Regions from separate parts of the Pelorhabdus sp. sgz311001 genome, predicted to be linked through region 3. Evidence: riboswitches for the same ligand, from Rfam matches in the RefSeq annotation. Region 3 holds a riboswitch; each other region holds the start of a gene.

Region 1 (4,802 bases), on a different contig from region 3:
GTTATCTTGGACTGATAAAATGATTTATAATGCCAAGGGTAATGAGGTTATGCTAATTAAATATTTAACTAGATGAGTGCTAGCTCATGGGCTATTTAACCGAAAATCAGGCTCTGCCTTCTATTGAGGCAGAGCCTGAAGCATTTTTAAATGCGTAACTATGGTTAGCGGGAATGTCAAATAAATTGAACCAGTACCAATCAGGTTTTTTGTAGGTTACCTACAATGATTCCGCCCAAAATCATGATAATCCCCAGCCACTGCAAGGTGGCGATGTGCTCCCCCAATACAAAGGCTGATAAAAGCATCGCTATAGGAAGTTCTGATGAGGTTAAGATACTTCCAAGGCCGACTCCAATTTTCGGAATCCCAATGGAGAACAATAATGGAGGCAGGACAATACCAAATAATCCCAGTAATATGCTATAGGGCATTAATTGTAAAAGTACAGGCATATTTATGAGGAAAAATGGTGGTAGAAAACAGAAGATGGTTGCTGTGGCGCCAATCGACATAAGTGCACTTTTCAGAATGGGGGAAACGTCACGCGCAACTGTTCCGCTGCTGAGAATCACTAGAGAGTAAGAGAACGCTGCTGCAGAACCCCAGATCATTCCTGGTGAAACAAAGACATTATTAGTCCCCGTTTTTATTCCAGTAGCAAATAGTGATCCAATAAGGAGTACAGTAATTGCTACGATTTTTTGCCATGTAGGAATTCGCCGAAAAAATATTCCTTCCAATAATACTCCAATCCAAATGAATTGGAATAAAAATATAATTGCTAACGAGGCATCTAACGTTTGTAATGACTTATAATAAAAAACAGTCGTTAGTCCAATCGGCGAACCACATAAAACTAATAACAAAGTTTTTTTCCATGGGATAAATTGTTTTCGCTGAAACAACACTACAGCCCAGAGAAGCAACATGCCGAAAAATCCTTGTGATCCACAAACATCATTTACTGTAAAACCACTTGCGTAAGCAATCTTGACAATCGTAGAAAGGATGCCATAACTGCATCCACCTAAAAATACTAGAAATGCATAAGAATTTCTTGACAAAATATCTCCTCCCAATAAAAAACGCCACACAATATCCCAATAGATATTGTGTGGCGAAAATAGATTTCTCTAGAAAAATCCACATCCAAAGATGGTTTTATGATTCAGTTTTAAGCTTATCTAAGCATAGCAGTTTTCTTTTTGTTCGTCAACAACTGAAAATTCTAAGGGAATATAGTTAATACTTGGTTTATGATTCACTTTATATCCGAATTTAAATCAGAATTTAAATCAGAATTTAAATCAGAAAGAAAAAATTGTAGATCGTTATAGAAAATTAAATTTTTAGCCGTTTCAACTGTTGACTATTTTTAAGATAATTTGTTTTTTGTATAATAGAGTTAGTATTTTGTAAATCAAAATATGGTTTAGATATAAAGAGAAGAAATGAGAAAACTACTAATATAAGGGGAGAAACATAATGCTAAGCGTCTTAGCGGCGATTATTACTGGAATAATTTTACCAATACAAGGAGCTATTAATTCGCAAATAGGAAAGTTATCGGGACAATTTATTATGATTATAGGAGTCTCAATTTTTCAGATTTTATTTGCATTATTTTTTGTTTTATATAATCAGCAAAAGATTAGTGATACAATATCTACTAAAGCCTTGATTTCAGGAATGATGGGGATTTGTGCAATGTATGGCTTTTCATACTCTATAGCGAATATTGGAACATTAAAGGTATTTGCCTTAGTATTAGCAGCTCAGATTATTACCGCGGCTGTCGTTGATCATTTTGGACTTGTTGGTGTTGAAGTTTCGCCGATAACATACAATAAAGTAGGAAGTTGCATACTTATACTGACTGGGGTTTATTTGTTAGCTAGATCTTAGAGAGTGCCAATAACTGCTCATAAAATCCTGTAACTTTGTTCAAATTAGTTTTAAAGCGTGTTGAAATTTGAGGTATTAATCAACCTTAGATATTTTTGTTTATTAAATTTGAAGTGATTATCAAAAATGGAGTGTGGCCATGATAAATGATACAATACAATAGTAAAGTTGAATTAATTGCCGCTATACAAAAGACTTATTTGCTTTTTGACAAAGAATTTGATGAGATTCCAGATGAAAAAGGAAATGTTCGCATTGCGCAAGTGGATAAAACGCCGCAGGAAATGCTAGCATATCAGCTCGGATGGTTAAATCTTATTATGGGATGGGAAAAAGGGACAGTAACAAAAGCGAATTGGCCAATGTGGAAGTGGATACATATAAATTCGGTTGCGCCTTTTAAGAATTTTAGAACCAAGATTAGGAGATGGAAAAAGAATGCTTGACCCAGCGATTATTGAAATCTGTAAACAACAAAATAATGTGCTATTTAGGAGGAATTTATTTGAAAAATATGAGTAATGCATTTGACTGTTTTTTAAAAGAAGCTCCGGAACAATCGAAAACATGGTTAGAAACTGTTCAAAAATTAGACGAGGCTAGTAGCCTTGATTCCAAAACAGAAGAGATTGCTTATATTGCTGTTTTAGCGGCGGTTGGACTGCTAAGTGGTCTTCCTTTTCATGTAAAACATGCTCAGGAGTTAGGTGCTACTAGAGATGAGATTAAAAGTGCAGTTTTATTAGCGCTCCCCGCAGTAGGAAATAAGGTGATTACTGCGTTGCCGATAGCACTTGAAGCCTATGATAGTGAATTTAAAGGAAAGTAGACGTTTTGTTTATTTCAAGAAGATGAGGGAATGAAAACCTGTCAGATGTATTATTGGATACATTTGACAGGTTTCTTTGAAATTTTGAATCATTATGGTATAATTTTCATTAAAGAAATATTTGGTAGGCAAACCACCCGAAAGGATGGGACGCAAAGCCGTGGGTCTAAAGGAATTTTCTAAGACTGCCAGGTTACATCATTAATTACGATGATAACCTGGTTTTTTATTGCAATAAAATGAGAAGTCATTGATGTAGCTATCACTAAAGTTATCGTTCCATGTTGGCTTTGTTTTCTGAACTTTAAAGTGGAAGAGAAAGGACGATAAGATGAATTTTGGTAAGCAGACAGTTCTTGTTGTTGATGATGAAAAATTTCACTGTAATTTATTAATGAAAATTTTGCAAGATAATTATAGTGTTTATTGTGCAACTTCCGGGTCACAGGCTTTAAAGATCATTATATCTCGAAAAATTGATCTTATTTTATTAGATATAATGCTACCAGATATTGATGGCTACGAAATTTGTCGGCGAGTTAAAGAAAATCCGGCTACTCAAGACATAGTAGTAATATTTATTTCTTCCAATTCCTCTCCGCGGCATCAAACAACAGGGTTTTCAATGGGAGCGGTTGATTACATTACGAAGAACACGGACATAGCAGTTATAAAAGCCCGTATTGAGAGTCAGCTTGAATTAAAAAAGCAAAGAGACATTTTAGTGAGTTTGTCAATGATTGATAAATTGACAGAGATATATAATCGTCGTTTTTTAGAAGACGCATTAAATAAATTATGCCTTAGCTCATATCGTAATAATGAATATTTATCAGCGATAATGATTGATATAGATTTTTTTAAAAACTACAATGATATCTATGGGCATTTAGAAGGCGATGAGTGTTTGAGAATGGTTAGCCAAACAATAAAAAATTCACTTTCTAGGTCAATCGATATTGTCGGTAGATATGGTGGAGAAGAATTTGTTGTCTTACTGCCAGCAACACCACTTAGTGGTGCAATTGTAGTTGCCCAGAGGATTCAAGAAAATATAAAAAAATTAGCATTAAAACATGAGATGTCAGATGTAAGTGAGTTTGTCACAGTTAGCATGGGAGTTGCATCATTGAAACCAAATGATGATTATAAACCGGCTAAGCTCATTAAACGCGCTGATATAGGACTTTATAATGCAAAAAGAGAAGGAAGAAATTGCTATATTTCTATCGAAGAGTGAAGTGGGAATATCTTAAATTCTGTAAAAATCTCTAAGCTGGCATGAGCTTAGAGATTTTTATTAATTACTAAACTATTTCTACGCTTTAAATAAAGGATTGCGAAATTGAATTGCTTCAGCAATGTGACGATCTGTAATTTGTTCTTCTTGATCTAAATCGGCAATTGTTCGTGCTACTTTTAGAATTCGATCATAACCGCGAGCACTCAGCTCTAGTTTTTGAAAAGCGCCTTTAAGTAATTTTTGTGCACTTACAGTTAAACAACAAGTTTTTAACACCTGTTTATGGCTCATTTGTCCATTGCAAAAAATACTCCATTGTGCCAATCTCTCTTGCGTCAGATTTCTTACCGCGATGACTCGTTTACGGATCGTTTCTGATGGTTCACCTTGCGATTTTAGGGATAAATCATCGTAAGAAACAGGTTCTACCCACAAATAAATATCAATCCGATCAAGCAAGGGGCCTGAGATTCTATGTTGATATCGTCGAACCTCTTGTTCAGAGCAGGTACAGCGATCACTGGGGAAAAAGCCGCAATTGCATGGATTAGCAGAAGCAATTAATACGAATCTAGCAGGAAATGAAATAGTGGCATTTACTCTAGCAATAGTTACAATACCATCCTCTAAGGGTTGCCGCAATACTTCAAGCACCTGACGTGAAAACTCGGGCAGTTCATCGAGAAATAATACGCCATGATGAGCCAGACTTACTTCTCCCGGTCTAGGGATTCTCCCGCCACCAATCATGCTTGCAGCTGAAAGTGTATGGTGAGGGTGGCGAAAAGATCGTTTTCGTATAAGGCCTGAAGGCCTCTGCAA
Region 2 (4,802 bases), on a different contig from region 3:
TAGTGCATCTGTTTCTAGTAGCGGATAAATCTCACAAACAATGTCATTTAGGTTTTTTTCTTTAAATTCTAATGGGCGATTTTTAGCAAGTGATAAAAATTCAGTGATAATACTATTGGCTCGATCAATTTCATCAATCATGAGACTAAAATTATCGTGATGTGCCGCCAATTCTTTCTTATGACTTAGAAACTGGAGCAATCCTCTTACTGTTGTCATGGGATTGCGAATTTCGTGGGCAATTCCGGCTGACATTTCGCCAACCATATTTAGACGATCTAGTTTACGCATCGATTCTTTTTGTTGTGTTAGATATTCGAATAGAGGCGCTAGATCAGGCCAACTAGTTGGACAGACTTCAGAAGAAGATGTGATTAGCGTTTTAGCTGTGTAATTTAGTTTGGCTTTGAAGTTCGTAAAAAAATGATGGGTGAGACTGATGCAAGCGATAACCAGGAAAACGTTTAAAAGGGTAATCAGTCGATGGAGCTGATGATCTGTATCTTCCTCAAGGGGAAGATTTGGTTCCGCTATCAGTAATAAAAAAAGCAGCAATAAAATGGATAAGATATTTCCTTCCAGTCGTAAGATGAGATCGCCATTTTTCAAAGTTCAGCACCTCTATCATTCGTAGTTTCTAATGATTGTACAAAATTTCACTTGCACCCTATAAATACCTATTCGTTCCTCAAAAGGAAAATCCTTCCTTTTGAAAGGAGGAGATTAAATCTTTTTGACTTAATTTGCTATTTCATTAAAAAAGGCTGTCTCTAGGAAGTTACAAAATCTTTTGTACTTCCTTAAAGACAGCCCTAAATTTATTGTTTGGGATATTTTGTATTCCAGCGTTTGCGAAACCAAATCCAGTCTGATGGATGGTTACGAATCGCTTCTTCAATCGCTTGCGTCATTTTTGCAGTGTTTTCATAAAGTTCTTGTGTTTCATCATCGTATCGTTCATAAGGAAAAGCTGGTTTGATAACAATTTGATGGCCTCCCTCAGGACGATGAAAAATAAAGGCCGGCACAATAATAGAACCGAACTTGCGGGCAAATACTGCCGGACCTGCTGGCGTGGCTGATTTTCGATTAAAAAAGTCAACAAAAATGCCGTCAACACCACCGTCTTCATCTGCTAAAAACCCTAGGGCTTTTCCCTTTTTTAAGGCTCGTGCCGCTTTTACAAGCTCGGCGCCACTACGATTAAATACTTCCAGCCCCATTTTTTCGCGATATTCATTGAGTAATCGCGTATAGTGAGGATTTGGTTGTGGTTTGGCGATCGTTGTAATCGGCAGTCCTGTGTTAGCTAGGACTGCGCCGAGCCACTCCCAATTACCTATATGGGCGGTAAGAAGTACCACGCCGCGTCCTTGTTCAATGGCCCCCCTTAAATGCTCCAGACCTTCAATCGCAATATGTTTTTTGATTTTTTCTGGAGTAAGGGCAGGCGTATAGAGAACTTCCATCAAGGTTTGTCCTAAATTACCAAAAACTGTATGGACGATTTGTTTCGCCTCGGACAATGAAATTTGCAGACAATCCATGCTTTGACTGATGGCACGGCGTCGTTGGCGCGCACCGACAAGATAGAAGAGGTAACCTAGACTTCGTCCAATATGGCAGACAAGCGAATAAGGTAGAAGGCAGACGAAAGCACTGATTGCCTTTAGTAGATTATATTGAAAATTTTTAAATAGCATATGTGTCTCTCCCTAGATAGACAATTAAAATAAATTTTTGACATTAGTTTAATTGTAGTTTATTTATAAATGTTTGTAAACAAAAGAGCTAAGCAACAAATATTGTCACATTTCTACTTGTTTCCGCTTTTGTTTTACGGTATAGTATAATTAAACAAAATAAATAAGTAGAACTTTACAAGCTCTACTGATTGGCAAACCTTCTGAAAGGATGGGACGCAAAGCCATGGGTCTAATGATTTTATATCGAAGACTGCCAGGTTGTATTCACGCAAAGTAAGAGCGGAATGAACAGGCAGTTTTTTTATTTTTCAAAGAGCAGGAGGATGGCGTTGAAATTATTATTTGTTACCCAAGACGAACTTTGGCTGCAACGATTGCAGGAGCAGTGCAAAAAAAAAGATTTTTGTTGCGATGTTTTTGAGGACGTCGCTGCGGCAATAAGTGCATATCGCCAACAGTCTGATGAATATAGTTTGGTTATAGTGGATTTTTCGGGAGATTTTGACGGGTTTGACTTTACGCAAAAGCTTCGTGCTGTGTCGACGAAGCAATCTATTTTAGCTGTTAATAGCATGATCGAACCACAGCTGTTGCTGAAAGCAGCACTTAGCGGAATTTCTTTTTTCTTACCGAAGGCGGTTGAAATGGACGATTTTCTGGCTTTACTATGCCAAATTAGCGATCAGTTTAAAGTGCAAAAAAAAGAACAAGATGAAAAGGACGGGCTTGCGAAAGAATATATTCGCTTACGTCGTGAATATGGTGAGATGCAGGTTCAAATTAAAAAATACGAGGCTTTGCTGGCAATGCAGCAATAAGAGCATTTGTATTCTAGAAAATAGTAAAGGGCTACCGCATATAAGAAAGATTTCGAGCCTATGTTGTGAGGGGTGCGTAAACAAATCACAAGATAAGCTAGAGTTTTTCCTTGGTGCGGTAGTCTTTTTTTTAGAATCCGCCGCTCCATTTAATTATTCTAGAAATTTTTATATGTTTAGTGTATGATAGCAATAAGAAAAAATCGAATTTTATCTATAGGAAATTCGATTCTTTTGTTAAGACTAGAGGATATTGTTCGTTATCCAAAGGTTTTTGCTTACTGCAAGCGAGAAAATATAGAAGTGCAGAAGCTTATGGATGTGGAGGGGATTGGATTGCTTATTGATCAAAAAAGTAATTTTGAAGAACAGTCGTTAGATTTTCATGAAATTGACGCCGGTTTTACGACGAAAGAGGCAATTGCGGAAGCAAAACGTTGTCTTAATTGTGCAAAACCGTTTTGTCGTACAGGCTGTCCGATTGAGAATGAAATTCCTAGTTTTATCGCAGAACTTGCTAAAGGGAATATTGGCGCTGCTAGTGAAGTGATTGCCAGACGCAGTAATCTTCCTGCTGTATGTGGGCGGGTATGTCCTCATGAAAAACAGTGCGAAGCTGCCTGTATATTAAATAAAAAGAACGCAGGTATTAAGATTGGCAAACTAGAACGTTTTATTGCTGATTTTGATGCAGAAATGGATATTAGTCCAATTCATAAAAAAATCGTTCATAAAGGGAAGGTTGCCGTAATTGGTTCGGGTCCTGCCGGATTAACCGTAGCAGGTGATTTGGCGAAGCTAGGTTTTACTGTAACTGTTTTTGAAGGGCAGAAAGAGCCTGGCGGTGTTTTGATGTATGGAATTCCTGAATTCCGTTTAAATAAAGAAGTTGTTCGTCGTGAAATTGCTCGAATTGAAAGATTGGGCGTTTCATTTGAAACAGGAATTTTAATCGGTCCTGATAAAACCGTTGATGAGCTTTTTGCTGACGGTTATGATGCTGTGTTTATGGGGACAGGAACTGCTTTGCCTAAAGAACTTCATATTCCTGGTAAAGATTTGCCTGGTGTTATTCAGGCGACGTATTTTCTTGGTATGGTTACATTAGCAAATGAAAAAGGGATTGACGGACAGGAAATTCCGGTACAAAAAGGAGATTCTGTTATTGTAATTGGCGCAGGCAATGTTGCTATGGATGCAGCTCGGACGGCACTTCGTGTTGGTGCAGCAAAAGTTACTCTAGTGTATCGGCGTACGCAAGATCAGATTACGGCGCTTCGTTCCGAATATGAGGAAGCGAAGGCTGAAGGCGTGGAGTTTTCTTGGCTGATGAGTCCAAAACAATATTTAGGTGATAAAGAGGTTACTGCTTTAGAATGTGAGCGCCAAGTTTTATTGGAAGATGGCTCCGTGAAGGGCAGTGGGCTTTTGGAGAAAATTAGTGCCAATAAAATTATTGTGGCAATTGGTCAAAGACCAGCGGCTCGCATTGTTTCAACAACAGAAGGGATCGAAGTTAATCCTGCTGGTTTTGTTATTACTCGGGAACGGCCTTATGGTATGACTACGCGACGCGGTGTTTTTGCTGGGGGCGACGTAGTTCATGAACCAGCAACGGTCGTGTTGGCTATGAAAGCGGCAAAACAAGTAGCGCAAGGTATTGCGCAATATGTAGAAGCAAAAAAACTTATGGAAGAATGCGGTTTGTAAACCGATAAAAATAAGACTAAATACCTAAAAAAACTTGACCTTTTCTAGCAAAATATGGTTTAATCAATATAGCAGGATTTGGTAACTAATTGATTAGTGACTTTTACCGAGCGGATATATGAAAAACTGCCTATGATTATTAGGCTAATGCTAGAGTTAGCACAAAAAAATCAGGCGTAAGCCTGGTTTTTTTTACTTCCTGGTGAGATTTTCATATAAGATTTACTCTGCTGTAATCATGTAGACGTTTACTATACTTTGCGGTACAAGAGAGGTCAAGAGATGGGCAGTCAGATTGAAAGCAGTAAAAAAGTTGAAATTAGTATGCGCTTATCGGAATTTGAAATGCCGCCAATGCAAGATGTTTTGGTTGTCGGCAAACGGGCGCCGATCGGTCCGGAAGCGGCACGGCGAATGGGGGATATTTTATCACCTGGTCAATATATAGTAAAAAAAATTGAACACCCATCAATTGAAGCAATGGTTGTTCGTAAGTCTTTGCTTGCTATGGTGCCGGAAGATCAGTTAATTTCTCTTATGATTGATGAAGTAGATGAAATGATTCATG
Region 3 (4,802 bases):
AGGGGATCTTAGAGAACGGTCTGCCGTAGTGCAATCGCAAGATGAAATCGGCCGTTTGGCTCAAGGTTTCTGTGAAATGCGGACAAAATTACGTCAACTTATGCAGCATGTGAAGGGGCAATCTGAAAAGGTAGCTGGTGCTAGTGAGCAACTGACGGAAAGCGCCCATCAATCTGCTTCGGCGGCAAACCAGGTAGCAGAAGCTGTGACTACCATTGCAGCAGGTACGGATAAACAGGCTGATGCGGCTGCGACTATGGCTGAAACAACTCGCTCTATTGCCGAGAGTACCGGAAATATTGTTACTTCTACTCGCTCCTTTGCCCAAATGGCCCATGAAACATCGGTGCAAGCTGAGCAAGGACGAGAAAGCCTGAATGAGGCTGTGGCAAAAATGGAAGATATTCGACTTGGTTCTGAGGCGGTGCAGACAGCGATTGGTGAGTTGGCAAAAGGATCTAATGAAATCAATGAAATTGTCAATTTGATTTCAGCGATCTCTGGACAAACGAATCTACTCGCTTTAAATGCGGCGATTGAAGCGGCTCGCGCTGGGGAGCAAGGACGCGGTTTTGCCGTCGTCGCCGAGGAAGTACGCAAATTAGCGGAAGAATCTAATCAGGCGGCTGGTAAAATCAGCGAACTGATCCGCCAAAATGATATGAATATGAAGCAAGCTATCCTCAAAACTGAGGTCAGTGTAGAAAGTATTCAAGGTGGGATTGAATCAGTCAACGGTGCTGATTTGACCTTTAGAAAAATTGTTGAGGCCGTTGTATATCTCTCACAGGAAATTCAAAAGACAGCACATGCTTTAGAAGAAACGGCAACAAAAAATGATTTACTCGTAACGGCTTCTAAACGAATTGAAGACATCAGTAAGGAAAATTCCGGGGAAACTCAGACGATTTCAGCTGCTACAGAAGAGCAATCTGCTTCGATGGAAGAAGTAGCGGCGGCTAGCCGGAGTCTGTCTGATTTGGCGAAAGCCTTAGAACAGGAAATTCAACGGTTTAAATTGTAAAGCAAATTTTAATAAATGATTAGAGCAAAGAAGCTCTCGGAGAAATCCGGGAGCTTTTTGTTCTTTTTTAAACAGACTGAGTAAAGGAGGCGTCTAAACATGGGAACGCTAACAGATATTGAATCGTTTTTGCAGGATACAGTCATTATGGTCGCAGATATTCTTAGCCTTGAAGCTGTTGTCGTAGATTGCAACTTGAAAGTGATTGTTGGAACAGGAATTTATCGTGAGGAAAGAGGAATGTATGTAGGGGAGGGGACTTTATCAGCTTACTGCATGAAGCTGCGAGAGCCTCTCTTAGTAGTCAATCCTAGACTGCATGATTTGTGCCGTTCGTGTGCGCGGCGGGGACGTTGTCCCGATGCTGCTGAAATTTGTATTCCCATTCAAGTAGAAAACCGAGTTTATGGTACGCTTATTTTACTTGCTGTCAACCAGGAGCAGCGGAGTCTACTTTTAGGGCAAGAAGTTAAATTAATACGCTTTGGCCAGTGGCTTGCCGAGATATTTAGTCAGAAGCTGATTGCTTTACAATTTGGGTCTAATCGGGAACCGGATAGAGAAAAGGCAAAACCGATCGTGTCTTTTGCTGAACTAGAACATCAAGCGCTGTTAGCAGCTTTGGCGCGTTTTGGCGTTTCTACAGCGGGAAAACTTGCTATATGTCAAGCCCTAGGCATTAGCATTGCAACCTTCTATCGTAAAGTCAAAGAGTATGGGATTAATATTCGCGATAAACAATATGAGAGGAAATGAATTTTTTAGAATTATCTTGACATTTTTTTTCTTTCAGTACAGAATAGAATTCGACAGTTTTGTTTGTTTTTATAATGCCTTATGGCGTTAATTATTGTAAAATAGAAATATATAGCAAACTTGTCGAAAGACAAGGACGCAAAGCTATTGGGTCTAAGGAAAGTATATATTCTAAGACAGCCAGGTTGCTTGATTTTTGCGGGAATTCGCCGGGGCGCCGAAAAGCACTGCGTCGAATTTTTTGCTATGTTTGCAATACTTAACAAATGAGGTAGTTGATGAACGGTAAAGATAGCAGCGAAAAAGCTGCACGCCGCAGGAAGGGAGGTTAGTTGTTAGTTTTGATTTGAGGGTCTAGCGGGACTTATCAAGCACAAAGGCGGGACGATTATGCGTGTAACAATTGGTAAACAAATTATCTTGGTATGTGTTCTTATTGTGTTGGCTTTTACGGGTCTAAATATTTATACCTATTTCCAAATTCAAAAGGTGCAGGAAGATTATGAAGGCTTATTAAAACGCAGTGTTCCTTTAGTCGTTGATATTAAAGAATTAAGTCGCGAACTGAGTACTCAGTCGGCTGAAGTCAGAGGCTTTATTTTGTCAGCGGATCCACAGTATGTTGATCGTTATGAAGCATCAAAGAAGAAAACAGCAACTGTTTTGTCGGACTTAGAGGGAAAGTTGATTACGCCTGAAGGCAAACAGAAAGTGGCCGAATTGAAAGCCTCTTTAGCTGATTACGATAAAATTGCCGAGCAAGGACTTACCCTTCGAAAGACCCAAGGCCAGGCGGAAGCGGTGAAAGCGGTTGCGGCTTCTGGCGCCAAGATTATTGCCGCCGATAAGAATATGGAAGACACTGTTAAGTTTTTAGAAGATCGTATGGAGCTGAGAAGACAGGAAACTCAAGCCGATGTAACAAAGATTCAGTCTCTCTTATTTATTCTTGACGGAATTATTCTTGTGATCGGCGCCTTACTAGCCTGGTATTTGGCTAGACGAATCTCTCGGCCGCTCAATGATGTGTCGCAGGCGGCGCAGCGCATTGCCGATGGGGATTTGGGCGTACATAATATTTCTTATCAAGCCAATGATGAAATCGCTGATATGATCCGCTCTTTTTCGCATATGCGCGAAAATCTGCGGAAGTTAGTTGGAAGTGTAGCTAAGTCAGCGCAACAAGTGGCTGCTGCTAGTGAAGAGCTGACAGCGAGCTCGAATCAGTCAGCTCAGGCCGCGACACAAGTGGCCGAAACTGTTACCTGTGTGGCTGGTGGCGCTACCAATCAATCGACAGAAATTGATAAAGCAGCCAGTGTAGTGGAAGCTATGTCGCAGGAGATTCATCAGATTACATCACATGCCCAGGAAGTGACCAAAAAATCCGAAGAAACAGCACAAGCTGCTAGCGTGGGCGGCGAAGCCGTAACACAAGCTACGCAACAAATGAATTTGATTCAAGATTCTGTGGTATCATCAGCAAAAGTAGTACGCCGTCTTGGTGAACGTTCTCAGCAGATTGGTGAATTTGTTACGATGATCAGCGGGATTGCCAGTCAGACGAATTTACTGGCGCTCAATGCGGCTATTGAGGCGGCGCGGGCTGGTGAGCAAGGACGCGGCTTTGCCGTTGTAGCGGAAGAAGTTCGTAAGCTGGCTGAACAGTCCCATGAAGCAGCAGAGAAAATTACGGGAATTATTCATGATATTCAATCCGAAACAGCTGAAGCCGTTACCGTTATGGATCGGGAAACTGATGAAGTATCTAGAGGGGCTCAAGTTATTGCTACAACAGGTGAGCGTTTTCAGTTTATTGAACGCATGGTTCTTGACTTGACGGGACAAATTGGTTCGATTAATTCGGCTGCGCAAAATCTGATGACTGCCAGTGATGACGTTGTCAATTCTGTAGAAGCCATCAGAGGCGTTGCATCGTCGACGGCTTGTGATACTCAGTCAATTTCAGCAGCGACGCAAGAACAGTCGGCTTCGATGGAAGAGATTGCTTCAGCCAGCCAAACTTTGGCGCAAATGGCTATGGAATTGCAAGATGTTGTTGCTAAATTTCATCTTTAATATAATAGTTTAGAAAGATTATAAGAGAGACTTGTCGATTTGACAGGTCTCTTTTTGCATCCATTGAATATTTTGAGGGGCAAGTGTACAATAAATACAGAAATGGATTTGACCTTTAAAGGTGGACAGAATATGAGTGGATGTTCTCAGTGGGAAGATTGTTTCAGCGAGTTAGTACAAGCAGGCTTATTACGCAGCAAAGCGACAGGGAGACCTGTTTTAGTGAGCCATAGCGAAGAATCGCCTTGGAACCTTTTGGACTTTTTTGCAAAAACCGCGGCAATACGTTCCCAGGGATTTTACTGGATGAGCGCCAGTCGGGAAGAAATGTTTGCTGGTGTGGATGCGGCTTATACGATAGAAGTGAAGGCGGAGGAAAAAAATCCCCTGACAGCAGCAGAAGCAAGGTGGCAGTCCCTTCGTGGGGATCTACTGCTATCGCCAAAAATGCAAGAATTAGATCTCAGTCCTTTATGGATTGGCGGCAGTCGCTTTGACCCGTTACGGTCCAGAGAGTTGAAGTGGGGCAAGTTTCCCGCTGCTCGGTTTCAAGTCCCGAGTTGGCTGCTGCAGGAAAAAGGCGGCAGGCGGTATCTAACAACGACTCTGCTTGTTTCTCCCGAAGATCAGGTCGATCTGTTAGTTCAGCAGAATTTGACCGTGTTCGATCGGTTAAGAAAAGCGATGAATCAAGAATCTAGCGAAATAACGGCTGAACAGTGGGATGCTTTTCCGGGAGATTATGAAGACTATATCAAAAAAGTGACCTTTTTACGCGACCAAGTCCGACAGGGTACTTTAGAAAAAGTGGTGTTTGCCCGAGAGCTGATCTTGCAGGGCGATAAAGATTTTTCCATTGCCGCGGTGTTACGGCAATTAGAGCTGAAACAAAACAACAGTTATGTTTTTGCCTTTGATTGTGGGGGCGATGTTTTTCTGGGGG

The links. Region 3 has a riboswitch for cyclic di-GMP ahead of AC0MXB_RS10035 (methyl-accepting chemotaxis protein). Riboswitches for the same ligand answer to the same signal wherever they lie in the genome.
Region 1: it holds a riboswitch for cyclic di-GMP, as region 3 does, so the genes downstream of both, AC0MXB_RS12820 (GGDEF domain-containing response regulator) here and AC0MXB_RS10035 (methyl-accepting chemotaxis protein) in region 3, are expected to answer to the same signal.
Region 2: it holds a riboswitch for cyclic di-GMP, as region 3 does, so the genes downstream of both, AC0MXB_RS01495 (response regulator) here and AC0MXB_RS10035 (methyl-accepting chemotaxis protein) in region 3, are expected to answer to the same signal.

What each region holds. Positions count from the first base shown of each region.
Region 1 is NZ_JBVXUT010000005.1:18,708-23,509, reverse strand. Features, by position in the region: gene AC0MXB_RS12845 (PAS domain S-box protein) at 1-76, shown strand, start outside; gene AC0MXB_RS12840 (EamA family transporter) at 201-1,067, opposite strand; gene AC0MXB_RS12835 (DMT family transporter) at 1,489-1,908, shown strand; gene AC0MXB_RS12830 (ClbS/DfsB family four-helix bundle protein) at 2,055-2,354, shown strand; gene AC0MXB_RS12825 (carboxymuconolactone decarboxylase family protein) at 2,423-2,737, shown strand; cyclic di-GMP riboswitch class I at 2,855-2,938, shown strand; gene AC0MXB_RS12820 (GGDEF domain-containing response regulator) at 3,069-3,977, shown strand; gene AC0MXB_RS12815 (YifB family Mg chelatase-like AAA ATPase) at 4,056-4,802, opposite strand, start outside.
Region 2 is NZ_JBVXUT010000001.1:284,798-289,599, forward strand. Features, by position in the region: gene AC0MXB_RS01485 (ATP-binding protein) at 1-609, opposite strand, end outside; gene AC0MXB_RS01490 (lysophospholipid acyltransferase family protein) at 819-1,703, opposite strand; cyclic di-GMP riboswitch class I at 1,887-1,972, shown strand; gene AC0MXB_RS01495 (response regulator) at 2,036-2,524, shown strand; gene AC0MXB_RS01500 (NAD(P)-dependent oxidoreductase) at 2,861-4,234, shown strand; gene AC0MXB_RS01505 (hypothetical protein) at 4,517-4,802, shown strand, end outside.
Region 3 is NZ_JBVXUT010000003.1:274,765-279,566, reverse strand. Features, by position in the region: gene AC0MXB_RS10045 (methyl-accepting chemotaxis protein) at 1-1,024, shown strand, start outside; gene AC0MXB_RS10040 (hypothetical protein) at 1,124-1,780, shown strand; cyclic di-GMP riboswitch class I at 1,884-1,973, shown strand; gene AC0MXB_RS10035 (methyl-accepting chemotaxis protein) at 2,171-3,859, shown strand; gene AC0MXB_RS10030 (isochorismate synthase) at 3,992-4,802, shown strand, end outside.